3 regions of the Porticoccus sp. GXU_MW_L64 genome follow, and region 1 is predicted to be linked to each of the others. Evidence: predicted binding sites of a transcription regulator. Region 1 holds the regulator's gene; each other region holds the start of a gene.
What was found. The regulator sigma-54, encoded in region 1, starts transcription at its own class of promoters, with help from an activator protein. The targets are predictions, from matches to a motif close to TGGCACANNNNTTGCNNT.

Region 2: a site for sigma-54 is predicted at 1,556-1,573, ahead of flgA (flagellar basal body P-ring formation chaperone FlgA). Genes of this name have one in related genera too.
Region 3: a site for sigma-54 is predicted at 2,203-2,220, ahead of ACVBEJ_RS11235 (PEP-CTERM sorting domain-containing protein). Genes of this name have one in related genera too.

What each region holds. Positions count from the first base shown of each region.
Region 1 covers NZ_JBRKJK010000008.1:150,485-155,668, reverse strand. Annotated here, with positions in the region: gene lptC (LPS export ABC transporter periplasmic protein LptC) at 1-517, shown strand, start outside; gene lptA (lipopolysaccharide transport periplasmic protein LptA) at 486-1,004, shown strand; gene lptB (LPS export ABC transporter ATP-binding protein) at 1,004-1,729, shown strand; gene ACVBEJ_RS08375 (RNA polymerase factor sigma-54) at 1,760-3,292, shown strand; gene hpf (ribosome hibernation-promoting factor, HPF/YfiA family) at 3,327-3,614, shown strand; gene ACVBEJ_RS08365 (PTS sugar transporter subunit IIA) at 3,642-4,109, shown strand; gene rapZ (RNase adapter RapZ) at 4,231-5,091, shown strand; gene ACVBEJ_RS08355 (HPr family phosphocarrier protein) at 5,088-5,184, shown strand, end outside.
Region 2 covers NZ_JBRKJK010000011.1:73,384-78,567, forward strand. Annotated here, with positions in the region: gene ACVBEJ_RS10415 (flagellar hook assembly protein FlgD) at 1-541, opposite strand, end outside; gene flgC (flagellar basal body rod protein FlgC) at 555-965, opposite strand; gene flgB (flagellar basal body rod protein FlgB) at 987-1,376, opposite strand; gene flgA (flagellar basal body P-ring formation chaperone FlgA) at 1,601-2,302, shown strand; gene flgM (flagellar biosynthesis anti-sigma factor FlgM) at 2,501-2,827, shown strand; gene ACVBEJ_RS10440 (flagella synthesis protein FlgN) at 2,831-3,316, shown strand; gene ACVBEJ_RS10445 (Rrf2 family transcriptional regulator) at 3,547-3,966, opposite strand; gene ACVBEJ_RS10450 (hypothetical protein) at 3,957-4,565, opposite strand; gene ACVBEJ_RS10455 (SCO family protein) at 4,562-5,184, opposite strand, start outside.
Region 3 covers NZ_JBRKJK010000012.1:90,100-95,283, forward strand. Annotated here, with positions in the region: gene ACVBEJ_RS11230 (tetratricopeptide repeat protein) at 1-2,106, shown strand, start outside; gene ACVBEJ_RS11235 (PEP-CTERM sorting domain-containing protein) at 2,269-2,937, shown strand; gene ACVBEJ_RS11240 (PEP-CTERM sorting domain-containing protein) at 3,173-3,799, shown strand; gene prsR (PEP-CTERM-box response regulator transcription factor) at 3,875-5,184, opposite strand, start outside.

The DNA of each region.
Region 1 (5,184 bases):
GATCTCGCCCCCGGAGAGTTTTTTCAAGCCGACTCCAACCACTGCCGACGTTCCCAAAGCCAATGTCTACATGCTGGACACCGACACCCGTCAATTCAGCGAACAGGGCGAACTCACCTACCGGCTCACGTCAAAGCGCAGCGAACACTTTACCGAGGCCCAGCGCTTTGTGCTGGAAATGCCCAACATCACCTCCTACCAGAGCGATTCCCCACCCTGGAATATATCGGCGGAAAACGGCCTGGTAGAGAAAAACGGTGAGAGCATTCAGCTCACCAATAACGTGGTAGGCCAACATTTCCAGGAACAGCGTGTGATTACCCTGAACACCCCGCAGCTGCTTTTTCTGCCCGAGAAACAAGTCGCGGAAAGCGACAAAGACGTTACAATAACCCTGCCCGGTGCCCAGACATCCGGTGTGGGCTTCAAGGCCAACCTGAAAACCGGCGAATATCAACTACACTCTCGCGTAAAAGGACAGCTGGATGCCACTGCTCCACCCGACACCGACAAGTAAATTTCTGCGCAATTGCCTGCTCTTTTTGGCCATTATTGCTCCATTAGGGCAAACCGCTCTGGCGCTGCCGGAAGATCGCCTGCAACCACTGCAAATCAAGTCTGAACGCAACTCCGGTGACACCAACGGCAATCTGGTGTACAGCGGCGATGTGCAGATTACCCAGGGTTCTCTGCAACTGAAGGCCGACAAAGTGGTGGCGCAAATCAATCAGCAAACCATCAACTGCACCGGCAAACCCGCCTCGTTTCGCCTCACCACCGAAGACTACGGTCTGGTCACCGGCCAGGCGCAAGAACTGTATTTCGACCGCAGCAGCGGCAAGCTGAAACTGTCCAAAGACGCCGTCATTACCAAACAGGACGGTTCCTTTACCCAGGGCGACACCATCACCTACAACATTGATACCGAAACCTGGACGGTAGAAGGGGGCACCACCGTACTGCCACCGGCAGTGCCCAGCGAAGCCAAAGAGGAACGCCCCTGATGGCGACCCTTGAAGCTCGCCACCTGGCCAAATCCTACAAGCGCCGCGCCGTCGTCAAAGACGTATCCATGACCGTGAGCAGCGGCCAGATTGTCGGCCTGCTGGGGCCCAACGGGGCGGGCAAAACCACCTGCTTTTACATGATTGTCGGCCTGGTTCCCCTGGGCGGCGGCGAAATACGGATCGATAGCGAAAACGTCACCCACCTGCCCATGCACGGCCGCGCCCGCAAGGGTTTGGGCTACCTGCCTCAGGAAGCGTCCATTTTTCGTCGCCTCAGTGTGCAGAACAATATCATGGGCATTCTGGAAACCCGCCGTGACCTCAACCGCAAACAGCGCCAGGCGAAACTCGAAGAACTGCTGCAGGAATTCCATATCAGCCACATTCGCGACAGCCTGGGAATGAGTCTGTCCGGTGGTGAACGCCGCCGGGTGGAGATTGCCCGGGCACTGGCTACCGAGCCGCAATTTATTCTGCTGGACGAACCCTTTGCCGGGGTAGACCCGATCTCGGTCAACGACATCAAACAGATTATTCGCCACCTGCGCGACAAGGGCATCGGCGTACTGATTACCGACCACAACGTGCGCGAAACCCTGGATATCTGCCACCACGCCTACATCGTTGGCGAAGGCCACGTTATCGCCGAGGGCAGCGCGGATGATGTACTCAAAAACCAACAGGTGCGTGATACTTATCTGGGTGAGAACTTTGAGTTATAAAAAAATGGCGACTGCAACCAATAACACTCTATGAAGCCAAGCCTGCAATTAAAAATTGGTCAGCACCTGACCATGACGCCACAACTGCAACAAGCCATCCGCTTGCTGCAGCTGTCGTCGTTGGACTTGCAACAGGAAATTCAGCAAGCCCTGTACGACAACCCGCTGCTGGAACTGGCGGAAGAAGAAGATCGTAAAAAGCCCGACGAAAGCACCCCCGCCGACAACAGCGAGCCGCAAAGCAGTGCAGACTCCACATCCGAGCCAGCGGATGCAGAAATTAATGGCCCCAACGACGACTGGGACAACAAAATTCCCGATGAACTACCCGTCGACGCCAGTTGGGACGACCTGTACGAAACCGCCTCCATTGCCAGCCCGACAAAGCAGTCCAGCAGCGTTGGTGAAAGCCGTGACTTTGACACCTTTCAGGCCGTAACGGATTCCCTGCAAGACCACCTGCTGTGGCAGCTCAACCTCACCCCCATGTCCGACAGCGACCAGGTAATCGCCTCCGCCATTATCGACGCCATTGGCGACGACGGTTTTCTGAGCCTGCCTGTCGAGGATATTTGGCAAAGTTTGCTTGATGAAAGTCCGGCAGACCCCGACCAGCCGCAAGAAGAACAACTGGAACTGGATGAAGTGATGGCGGTGCTGCGCCGCATCCAGACCTTCGACCCGGTGGGCGTTGCCGCCACCAGCTTGAGCGACTGTCTGCTGATTCAACTGCGCCAGCTGCCGGAAGAAACACCCTTTCTGGCAGAAGCCAAAACCCTGGCAGAATCCCACCTGGAACAACTGGCCAGCCGCGACAGCAAGCAAATACAAAAACTCACCGGCATGACCCCGGAAACCATCGCCGCCGCAACCACTTTGATACAGGCATTATCGCCTCGCCCCGGCGACCTGGTGCGCAGCGGTGATGTGCAGTACACCGCGCCAGACGTCAAAGTGGACAAAAAAGACGACCGCTGGCAAGTCACCCTCAACAACGACATCGCGCCGGCCCTGCGCATTAACCAAAGCTACGCGCAACTGATTCGCCGCGCCGACAGCAGCGAGCAAAACCGTTTTCTGCGTGACAACTTGCAAGAAGCGCGAGTATTCCTGCGCAGCCTGCAAAGCCGCAACGACACCCTGCTGCGAGTAGCCGCCTGTATTGTAGAAATGCAACAGGCCTTTCTCGACCAGGGGCCAGAGGCCATGAAACCCATGGTACTGGCCGATGTCGCCGAGCGACTGGAACTGCACGAATCCACAATCTCACGGGTGACCACGCAAAAATTTATCGACACCCCGCGAGGCATGTACGAACTGAAGTATTTTTTCTCCAGCCATGTCAGCACCGCTGGCGGCGGCCAGTGTTCGTCCACCGCCATACGCGCCATGCTGAAAAAACTGATCGATGAAGAAAACCCCGCCAAGCCTCTGAGCGACAACAAACTGGCGGCCATCCTCGACGAACAGGGCATACAGGTGGCTCGCCGCACCGTGGCCAAATACCGGGAAAGCCTGAACATCCCCTCGTCCAGCGAACGCAAAAAATACCGCATCAAATAATGCCAATTCCCACAACCAAGTAGAGGAGCGCACCATGCAATTGAACATCAGCGGGCACCATGTGGAAGTTACCGAACCCCTGCGCAACTACGTCATCAGCAAACTCGACCGCCTGCAGCGGCACAACGACAAAATCACCAGCACCAACGTCATTCTCTCCGTGGAAAAACTGGTGCAAAAAGCGGAAGCCACCGTACACGTCAGCGGCGGCGAATTTTTTGCCGACAGTGAACACGACGACCTCTACGCCGCCATCGACACCCTGATCGACAAACTCGACCGGCAACTGATCAAACACAAGGAAAAACAACGCGGACGATAACTCTGCCGTTGTACTGTCATAATCGTTATGCAAATTTCTGAGATACTCACCCCGGAACACACCAACTGTTGCGCCCCCGGCAGCAGTAAAAAACGGGTTCTGGAATACCTGGCCAACTTTTTGGCACAGCTCAACCCGGCAGCCGACAGCGCGGCACTGTACGAACAACTGCTGGCCCGCGAGCGCCTTGGCAGCACCGGCATTGGCGAAGGCGTGGCCATCCCCCACTGCCGTATTGAGGGCATTGATAAAGCAGTTGGCGTAATGCTGCGGTTACAAAAAAGCGTCGATTTCGACGCCATAGACGGCCAGCCGGTGGATTTGGTATTCGCCCTGATTGTGCCCAAAGACGATGGCGACAACCAGGCCAACGACGAACACCTCAACACCCTGGCGAGCATCGCTGAATTGATGCAAAACCCGCAGCGGCGGGAGCAGCTGCGCGAGGCAACGGATAATCGGACGCTGTATAACAGCGCCATACGATCATGCTAACCGTCATTGCGAGGAGCCGCAGGCAGCGCGGCAATCTCGGCCAGCAAGGTAGTGACTTGATGGAGATTGCCGCGGTCGCTGCGCTCCCTCGCAATGACTGCAAAGACTTAGGGAAAGATTAATGAGACTGGTAGTGATCAGCGGACGCTCCGGCTCCGGTAAAAGTACCGCGCTGCACGTGCTGGAAGACGTGGGATTTACCTGCATCGACAACTTGCCCGCGGAATTGCTGCCGCCGCTGTTTCAACAATACCAGGCATCGGGAAATCACAGCGACCACAAAATCGCCGTGGGCATAGACGCCCGCAATCTGCTGGGCGACTTTACCCAACTGCCACAGATTCTGGAACAACTGAAAAACAGCGGCGTCAGCCACGAAGTGATTTTTCTCGACGCCCGCACCCCGATATTGCTGCAGCGCTTTAGCGAAACCCGCCGCAAGCACCCGCTCAGCTCCGACAACCTGGCACTGAAAGAAGCCATCAAACTGGAACGCAAACTGCTGGAACCGGTAGCGTCCATCGCCACTCGCTCCGTCGATACCAGTGCCATGACCCTGCACCAGCTGCGTGACCTGATCAAAAAGCAGGTGGTGCCCGACAGCCAGGGCGATATGGCCATCCTGTTCCAGTCGTTTGGCTTCAAACGCGGCGTCCCGGCGGATGTGGATTTTGTGTTTGACGTGCGCTGCCTGCCAAACCCCTACTGGAAGCCGGAACTGAGAGCACTTACCGGCAACGACAGCGACGTGATCGAATTTCTTGAGCGGCAAGTGGACGTGGCTCATATGCTGGCAGACATCATCGGCTACCTGGAACGCTGGCTGCCCAAATTCCAGGCCAACAACCGCAGCTATCTGACCATTGCCATCGGCTGTACCGGCGGCCAGCATCGCTCCGTTTACCTGGCCAACAAACTGTGCGAATACTTTTCCGGCAAGCTCACCAACGTGGTTCAGACTCACCACCGGGAGCAGTCGTGATCACCGCAGAGCTGACTATCATCAACAAACTCGGCCTGCACGCCCGCGCCGCCACCAAACTGGCACAAACCGCCGGCCGCTTTGCCAGCACCG
Region 2 (5,184 bases), on a different contig from region 1:
CGGTCGCCGTCACCTGGTAAGGCCCCGGCGCAACCGCATCGCCATCCAGATTGGTGCCATCCCAGGCGAACGGCACCGCGCCGCCAGACTGAGGCCCCAGAGGTATCTGAGCGACCAGGTTACCCGCCAGGTCCGCCACTTCAACAGTCAAACCATTGACCGCTGTGGGCAGCTCTACCACACCGCCAAAATCCCCCCCCTGAGCCAGGGGAGCGATATTGGTGTTGGCGGTAACATCGCGCCCCACCAAAGACGCGGCCTGCAAACCCTGGTTGGACGACAGCGAATTCACCAGGCCACCCACAGAATTATTTAATTCATCGATGCCGGACACAGTGCCAAACTGGGCAATCTGGGCCAGGAATTGACTGCTGTCCTGAGGGTTGGTGGGGTCCTGATTTTCCAGCTGTGCCACCATCAGGCTGAGAAATTCCTCTACCCCCAGATCATTGGGGTCGTTGCTGCCCTGCTGACGGGCGCCAGCCAGCTGCTCCGCCGTGGAAAGGCCTGAGATACTGCTAAACGGGTTTTCTAACTGCATGGCTCACTCCTTCCTATCGGCCAATATTGAGTGTCTGAATCAACAGCTGCCGAGCGGTTTTCATCGCCTCTACGCTGTTCTGATAAGAGCGGGACGCGGAAATCATATTGGCCATTTCCGCCACCGGGTTCACATTGGAAAAGTAGATATAACCACTGTCATCCGCCATGGGATGTCCCGGCGAAAACTGGCTCACCGGGGCGGCCTCTGTGGTGACCACCTCCGACACCCGCACTCCGGCCACCGAGTCGTTAAAAGCATCGCGCATCACCGTGGAAAACACCGGCTGACGAGCGCGATACGCCTGCTCCGCAGAGGAGCTCACCACCCCCGCATTAGCGATATTGCTGGCCACCGTATTTAGCCGCACCGACTGGGCCTGCAACGCAGAACTGGATACATCCATTACATTAAATAAACTCATGCTCTCTCCTGGTTCTCACCTCTATTCGCCTCTGAGGGCCAACATCAACCCCCTGATGGAGCCGTTGAGAAAATTCAAACTGGCCTGGTAGCGCAACGCGTTTTCGCCAAACTGAGCCTGCTCCACCTGAGTTTCCACGGTGTTGCCATCCAGCGACGCCTGGTTGGGAATGCGATAAATCAACTCACCATTGCTTCCCGCGCCTGCACTGCCAAAGTGACGTTCGCTGGTGGTGCGCAAGGTAGAGCCACCCTGCACCTGAGCCATCACCTCACGAAAATTGATGTCTCTGGCCTTGTATCCCGGAGTGTCGGCATTGGCCAGATTGGACGCCAAAATTTCGGCGCGCCGCCCACGAACCGCGATGGCCTGAGCGTGTAAATCCAGAGCGTTATTAATCCAGCTTGGCATGGCCGTTTCTCGTTGCGTTGTGCATTCACAAGAGAGTTAGCAAAGCCCGTGCCAAAATATTTTTATCTATTTTTCAACAAGTTAAGAACCAACCGGCAGACAAGAAGGCGGGAAGCGGCAACCTCTGTCCGCCGTTTTGCCGCCCGTCGAAGCGGATTATTTGAAGCCATCGGTCATGGCGGCACACTAATTGCTACGAATCCTCTGGATAGGAGAACCCGTCAATGACCAAACACTATTTGCTCGTTTTGCTGCTGATCGGCTGCGCCGGAATACAGGTGGCACAGGCTGGCGACAACCAGTCACACACCAGTATTCGCGCAGCGGTAAAAAACTACCTGCTGCAACAGCCGCAAATACAGCATTTCAGTTCCGTCAATGTGGCAACTGGCAAGCTGGACAAACGCCTGAAACTGGAACAGTGCGGGGACTCACTGCAGATATTTATGCCTCCCGGTGGCAAACTGATCGGCAAAAGTACCGTGGGTGTGCGCTGCACCGGCCCTTCACCCTGGACCCTGTACGTGCCGGTAACGGTAATGGCCTATGCGGAGGTAGCCACCGCCAACCATCCGCTGCAAAGAGGTGCACTGCTCACCGGGGATGACTTCACCATGGTAGAGCAGGCATTGCACCAGATTCCCGCCGGTTATATGGAGCACTACGAGGAACTGGTGGGCAAAGAGCTGACACGCACCGTATCTGCCGGCAAAACCCTCACCCGCAACATGCTAAAATCCCCCACCTTGATAAAGCGCGGCCAGCAGGTGACATTGATTGCCCAACAGCGCAATTTTGAAGTACGAATGAACGGCAAAGCCCTGGCCAATGGTGCCGTTGGAGACCGGATTCGGGTGCAGAACCTCAGCTCAAAGAAAATCGTTGAAGGCACCATCGACAAAACAGGCGCCGTTGTGGTGGATTAACTTTCCCCGTCATCGCGAAGAAGCGCAGCGACTGCGGCGATCTCCAAGCAAATATGCTGGAGTAACGGATTCAGGGATAATGAGTCAGACGGGTAACATTTCAAGATAAACGGGGCGTTTTCAAGGTTTTTAGCCTAAAGTTTTCCCCCAGAATGCCGCCATCAAGGGGCAGACCTGAAAATTTCGTGGAGCAGTCCTATGGACTCAGATATCAAACAACTCAGACCCGGCAATATACCGGCACCGGCGTCAAGAGTACCATCCCAGGCCAAAGGCCCGGAAAACGCCAACGACAACAGCGTTCACGGGCGCAACCAGGCAGATGCCCCGGCCGCCAGTGACACCGTGACCGTGACCAACCAGGCCGCCCGCCTGCAAGAGCTGGAGCAAAGCCTGGCCAATACCCCCGTGGTAGACAGCGCCCGTGTTGCCGAGCTGCGCGAAGCCATCGCCAGCGGCAGCTATCAGCCCGACCCGCAGCGCATTGCCGACAAACTCAGTCAACTGGAAAGGAAACTGCTGTAAGTAATGACAGCCACTGACCTGCAACAACAATTGCAACAACAATTGCATCAGGAATGGGAACTTACCCAGGCGCTGCAACAGTGCCTGGGCAAAGAGCGGGAAGCTCTGCAACAGCAAGACACGGAAGGCCTGGTTGATAACGCCAACCACAAAAGTCAGTTGGTGCAACAGTTAGAAGCTGCCGCCCGGCTGCGGGAAACACTGCTCACCCAGGCGGGATATAGCGCCGACCGCGATGGCATGCAACAGCTGCTGGCAGCCAGCAGCAATGCGCAACTTGAAAACACCTGGCAAAACCTCAGCAGCGCTGCCGAGCAATGCCGGGAAGAAAATCGCCAACTGGGTATGCTGATTCAACGGGAACAGGGCAGCATTCGCCAGGCCCAACACATTCTGCAACGGGGCACCCCCGCCGAAAACCACTCCTACGATGCCAGCGGCCAAAGTGCCGGTAGCAGCGCACAGAGCCGTAATCTGGCCAAGGCCTGACGGCTTACTGCCATATTCAGACCCCCTGCCATACTGGACGAGATTGCCGCGGTCGCTTCGCTCACTCGCAATGACGGAGGGAGGAGGATATTTCCCGTCATCGCGAGGAGCGTAGCGACGCGGCGATCTCCATACGGTTACTACCGCACTTTTCAAACCCTCTGCCACTCTGGTCGAGATTGCCGCGGCCCGCGGCCTCGCAATGGTGGAAGGGGTGGTGGTATCTCCCGTCAGCCAATCAACCGCAACAACTGGGGCCGGTTTCTCACCAAATCGGCGATGGAGTATTGATCGAGACTTTTCAGAAAGGCATGGGATGCTTCATTGAGCACCCCTTTTAGCAGGCAGGCAGGCCGGAGCGGGCAGGTTTCCTTTTCGCAGTCGATAATATCCAGCGACTGCTCCATGGCCCGCACCACATCACCAACAATGATATTTTCCGGCGCCTCAGCCAGCGCAATGCCGCCACCGCGCCCCTGTGTGGAATCAATAAATCCAAGGGTGGCCAGTTGATGAACCACTTTTACCAAATGGTTGCGGGATACCTGGTAGCGCTCTGCTATGCGCTTGATGGTATCGCGCTTATTGTCATGGAGAGCCAAGTACATAATGACCCGCAATGACAGGTCGGTGTATTTCGTCAATTGCATTTAATCGGCCGATTATCTGCTTTGTCAGCGTTAGTGGTGTTAGTGGCGCTACCGGAAAAAACCGGTATCAACCAGGTAATAATCAGCGTTATTCCCACTACAAAACAGCCTTGTCCAAGGAACACCTGATCGCTCAGCAAATAATTATTGCACAACCGCTGTGGGGAAATCAGGTAAATCCAACCCAGCCGGAACAACATGGTAAGAAACTCTATTTTCACCACCGCTCGCGCCACCACATGCATCTGTGGCCAACTCAACGCCAGAGGAATACCCACCGCCACCACCAATGACAGGTATTTCGCCCAGGCAACCAGGGGGGAACCAAGGGATGCGTCCAGCCACCGGGGAATCATCCAGAACGCCAGCACAAAACTGGCGACCAATACACCATTGATGCCACCGGCATTCACCCGCAACAGGACGGCGCGCACCGGCAGGCTCAACCGGCGCCCGATCATAAATCCGATAAACACCAACAGGGGGATTTCTACCAGCACATGGGTGAACAGGCGAGATTCCAGCCAGCTTGCCAGCAGGGGGAAAAGCAGCAATCCCAGCACGGTGGCCAGCACAAGGTTCCAGCGTTGAGCAGTCATAAGGCGCTCACCGCTTGGCCGTACAAGTGACGCTGCAATGCCACCTGAATACTCTGGCGGTCGTCGTAGTCATAAATACCCACCACCTGACCACGATACACCAGATACACCGCCGCATTGTGCACAAACCCCACCGTGGGCTCGGGAATGGCAATGACCCCCAGCAACTCCATAATTTCCGTGAGTTTTGACGCATCCTGAAAGCGGGCGGCCCGCCAGATATCAGCCGAGCCGGAAAAACGCTGCAAATAGCCTTGCAAGTCACGGCTGCTGTCCCTTGGGTCGAACGTCAAGCTCAACAGGCCCACTCGGTCCTCCAAACCCTGCTGCCGCAGCTGTTGTTGCCACTGGTAAAACTCCGCGCCCATAGCCAGACACACCGTAGGGCAGCGAGTGTAGACAAACTCCATCAGCCACAACTCTCTGTCAGCGGCCAGCGCCATGGCCTCACCCTCCTGGTTCAGCAGGTTGGCTTCAGGGAGCGTCAACGGCGCTTTCTGCACCGCCACCCGCCGGGCACTTTCAGCGGTCCAGATTTGCCAGCCACCGGTACCTATAGACAACCCGGCAAACCCGGCGGCCAGGACCCCCACCGTTGCCAGTACCGATGCCCAATGTT
Region 3 (5,184 bases), on a different contig from region 1:
ACAAGGCTTGCCGAGCTGTACCTGTCTTTAAATCAACTGGATAAAGCCGAAAGTCACCTTGAGGCCGCGTCAAAAGCAGGCTTGCAGCTGCTCAAATACCACCTGATGAAGGGCACCATCCATGCCAAGCGCAACGACAAAGAGAACGCTTATGCTGAAGTGAGCAAAAGCCTGGCAATTGACACTTCATCACCAGAGGCAATTCTGCTTCACAGTTCTCTACTACTCTCAGATGGCCTATATCCACCAGCAATGGAAGGCATTGAACGTGTTCTTGCCAAGCACCCTGAAAACGAGCCTGCTTACCACCTGCGTTCCCGGGCCCATATGTCTAAAGGCGAACTCAAGCCCGCCAGGGCAGACCTTGCCAAACTGGTGGCACTATCCCCCAACAACCTTCAATATCGCCTGTCGCTCGCCGCACTACTGGCCAGAATGAAGAACCAACAAGAAGCAGAACAAACACTCAGAAAGGCAGTCACCGAGTTACCCGAAAGCACCCCTGCAAAACTGGCCCTTATCAGCCATCTCAGCCAGGAATCCAAAGAACAAGAAGCCCTAAAACTACTGGATACTTACCTTGCCGCCAAACCAGAGCCTACCCTACAACTGGCACAAGCCGAACTATTTAACAAAACAGGGCAAACCGACAAGGCATCGGAAGTTTACAAATCGGTAGAACAATCCGAGAGCACCCCTGCCCGCCTGGCGGCCCAAAACAAGCTGGCTCAAATCGCCATCAGGGATCAGCGCATTGAGGACTCACTATCCTTGGTTGACTCTGTGCTGGAAGCCAACCCTAACGATCCGGAAGCACTACTCAACAAGGGCTTAATTCAACTTTGGAAAGGCGAAAATAACGGTGCTATCGCAGACCTTTCAAAAGTTCTGCAAATGGCACCCAACTCACAACCAGCACTGCTCATACTGGCCAGAGCCTACCTTGCCGAAAGGGATATAGACCAAGCCAGCCAACAGCTATCGACCCTCATAAACATTAACCCAGCCAATACCGAAGGCAGCACACTTTATGCCCAAGTGTTACAAAGCCAGGGCAAAACCAAACAGGCCATTACCCTACTGGAAAAACACAATCAAGTCAGCCAGCCAACACTCCAGATTAACAGGCTGTTAACTCGCCTGTACCTGGCAAACAAACAAGAAAAGCAGGCTATTGTACTGGCGAAACAAGTGTCACAAGAAAGCGGTGACCTCAACTTTGCCGTACTAATCGAATCTGCCGCGCTCCAAGCGCAGGGCAAACACGCCCAAAGCAACAAAGGCCTCAAAAAGTTGCTGGATAATGCAGAGTACCAAAAAGAAGCTCTCTTCAAGCTCGTTTTTAACAACCGCCAACTTGGCCGCGAAAAAGAAAGTTATGCTCTACTCCAGACTATAATCGACAATAACCCTGAAAACGCATTTGCGGCAGAGCTATTGGCTAACCAATACTTGCAAGCCAAGCTATACACGGAGTTGGACAACCTGATATCACAAAGGCTTCTCAGCAACCCATCTTGGCGCTTTGGCCATCACACACTCGCACAATCCCAGCTACAGCAGAAAAACTGGCAAGCCCTTCAACAAACCTGCCAGAACGCTATTGCAAATTCCACGTCAGAAGCCGACACGCTGAAATTCCACATGATGCTGGCCAGCGCGCAACTGCGAAACGACCAAGCCAGCGATGCGGAAAACACATATCGCAAGGTACTGGAAATCAACCCCGGCATAGACGATGCGGCCAACAACCTCGCCTTCCTGCTCAGCCAAAATAGTCCCAAAGGCAGCCACAGGCTGGAAGAAGCCTACAATATTGCCGCACGATTTAACTCCTCAAGCAAACCTTCTTATCGAGACACACTGGGCTGGATATACTACCAGCGCGGTGAATACAAACGTGCGTTGGGGCTGCTGGAAAGCGCGGCAAAAGATGCCCCCAAAGATGCTTCCATACGCTATCACTTGGGAGCGACTTATGCGGAACTGGAGATGGTGGAATCTGCCAAGAATACACTTAAGCAAGCAACCTTACTCCTTGAGAAAACACAACAGCCAGAGCTGGCAGAGGCCAGGAGCTTACTGGAAAGCTTAAATGGACAGTAACACTCCAATACCAAACCATGTCGAAAAACCCTACACCTTATAAAAAATCACCTTAAAGGGATGTCTAACATACTGAAAATAAAACAATAAAAATAATGGCACGGTATATGCTTTCAACTAACAGTTAGCAAAGTATCAACCATTAAAAATCAAGGACAAGACATGAAAATCAAGAAGAGTATCTCCCAAGTGCTTTTAGCACTTTGCGGCCTTACACTTGCCTACTCCGCAAACGCCAATCTTATTGTAAATGGCGATTTTGAGACACCCGTTGTATCCGATGGCGGCGGCATTGGTGGCGGCTCCTTTTGGCGCTATTACAACGCCGGCGATGTTGGCGATTGGGATGGCAGCAATATAGAAATTTGGGATGAAACCAATTCATATGGTATTGGTGCCTACAAAAATAATCAGTTTATTGAGCTGAACTCTCACGGCGAACCCGCCCCCTTCTCAATATTTCAGGACATTGCCACCAACATAGGCCAAGAGTACAGCTTCACATTTGCTTATCGAGCCAGAGTAAGAAGTGCCGATGAACGTTTTCGCGCAACAGTTGCTGGCATAGATGATATGAACGTTGAAGGCGTAGCCCTTCTCGACTCAACACTAAGTGACCACATAGTTAGTGAGTGGTTCGTGTATTCTGCAAACTTTATCGCCGATTCCGACCGGACCAGAATTACGTTCACCAGCATCAGTCCAAACAGCACCTTGGGCAACTTTATTGACGATGTAAAAGTGGCCTCCGTGCCTGAACCTGGCACATTAGCACTGCTAGGCCTTGGCCTAATTGGACTTGGTTTTGCCCGAAGAAAACAAACTTCTTAATAAAACCTCGCGTCAGGCGATTTGCGTAACCCCCTGCAGCGAAAGCTGCAGGGGGTTTTTATTCATAATCCCAAGCCTCTTAGATGTCGAAAAAAACTACAGCAAAAATACACCCCTCTCATTAAAATTACGCAATCAATTGAAAAACATAGGGATTTAATTTTGGCCCGATATATGCTTTAAGATCGAGGCAAGGCTTGGAACAGTAATTTGAGCATACAGAGGAGCTTAAATCGTGAAAGGAATAAAACTAACCTTAGCTACACTTGCGATGACAATGGCATCATCAGCATTTGCAGCCATAACGTTTGACTTTAGCGAACGAATCAGTAGATCCAGTGACAACTCGTTGACTTTTGAAAGTACCGACGGCAACTACTCACTAGAGGCTTCAGGCTGGTCGATAAAACCAGACTATTCAGTCATACAGACAAATATAGCTTCAAGCTATTATGGTTTGTTTATAGAAAATGGCCCCAACGATAGCTCACACGAAATAGACGGCTATGGCTATAAAGATTACGCACTCCTGAACTTTTTAGGAAATGCTGTAAAGATTATTTCTGCCACATTCAGCTATGTTGACAGAGATGGAAGTGACGATTTCAATCTATTAGTAGATGGAGTGCAAACTCTTGACGACATCCCGCTAGCCGGTGACTTCTATTCCACCTCCTATGATTTTTCACCACAATTTACTGGGACAACTTTTGGGTTTCTTGCAGACTGGAAGGACGACGACTTTAAACTCAGAAGTGTTACTGTTGAGTATGTTTCAGTTCCAGAGCCTGCCTCGATCACCCTACTGGGCCTTGGCTTAATCGCCCTAGTATTTATCCGCCGCAGAAAAGCTCAATCCTGAAGCCTTTGATTTTGCTGCACAAAGCAAAGCCCTTGCAATTATGTATTGCGAGGGCTTTTCCTTTTCAACATTCAATCAGTGCCCAACCGAAATATCATATTTTTTCACTAAGTCGTAAAAACTGGTTCGGGCAATACCAAGTAACTTGGCCGCATCGCTGATATTGTTATCAGACATGGACAAGGCCTGAACAATCGCTCCTTTTTCTGCATCCTTGCGAACCTCACGCAGATTCAATGAAATCTTATTACCACCTTCATCCAGCCCCAAGTCGTCCACGGTAATCTGGCTGCTCTCCGCCATAATCACTGCCCGCTTGATCTTGTTTTCCATCTCTCGAATATTCCCAGGCCACTGATGACATTCAATAGCGTTGGTTGCTGATGTGTCAAAGCCTTTGATCTTACTGCCACTTTTCTGTCCATACAGGGAAAGGAAGTGCCGAGCCAGCAGGATTTTGTCCCCCTGCCTGTCTCGCAACGGGGGAATATCCACCACCACCTCACAAATGCGGTAATAGAGGTCTTCCCGGAAGGTACCCTCAGCCACCATTGCTTCAAGGTTTTTATTAGTCGCGCACACGACCCTTACATCAACGGGTATTTCTTCCCTACCACCCAGCCTCTCAATTACCCGCTCCTGCAAAAATCGCAGCAGCTTGGCTTGCAGGTTCAACGGCATATCGCCTATTTCATCAAGAAACAGAGTACCTTTTTGGGCAGTTTCAATTTTGCCTTCCGTGCGTTTGTTAGCGCCGGTAAATGCGCCTTTTTCGTAGCCAAACAGTTCGCTTTCCATCAGGTTTTCCGGCACGGCAGCGCAATTGATTGCTACAAAACGGCGTTCGCTGCGCCCGCTCAGCTCGTGTAGAGCTTTGGCAAGAACCTCTTTACCAGTACCACTTTCCCCCAATAATGTGCAAGTAACATCTGCCGGGGCCAGCTTTTCCACCATGCGGCAGACTTTAAGCATAGACTGGTCGGAGGCAATAACCCCCTCCAATGGGCATTTTTGCTGCTCTTGCAGGCGCTTGTTCTGCTGCTCAAGCCGGTACATCTTGTAAGCCCGCTCCACAATCAAGCTCAGCGTATCTACGTTAACGGGCTTATAGTAAAAATCATGAGCGCCATTGGCGACAGCCCGCAGGGCGTTTTCTTCTTCATTTTTGCCCGTCATTACAATGATTTTGCTACAAGGCGAAAGGCCGACAACGGCATCAATACAACGAAAGCCTTCCTCAACCCCTTCAGGGTCGGGGGGCAGCCCCAGATCCATCAAAATAACCGTTGGCTCGTGCAGACGAACAGCGGCTACCGCATCATTACAATTGGCAGCAATAACAACATCGTACTCCTCAAAGTGCCACTTGAGCTGGCTTTGCAGGC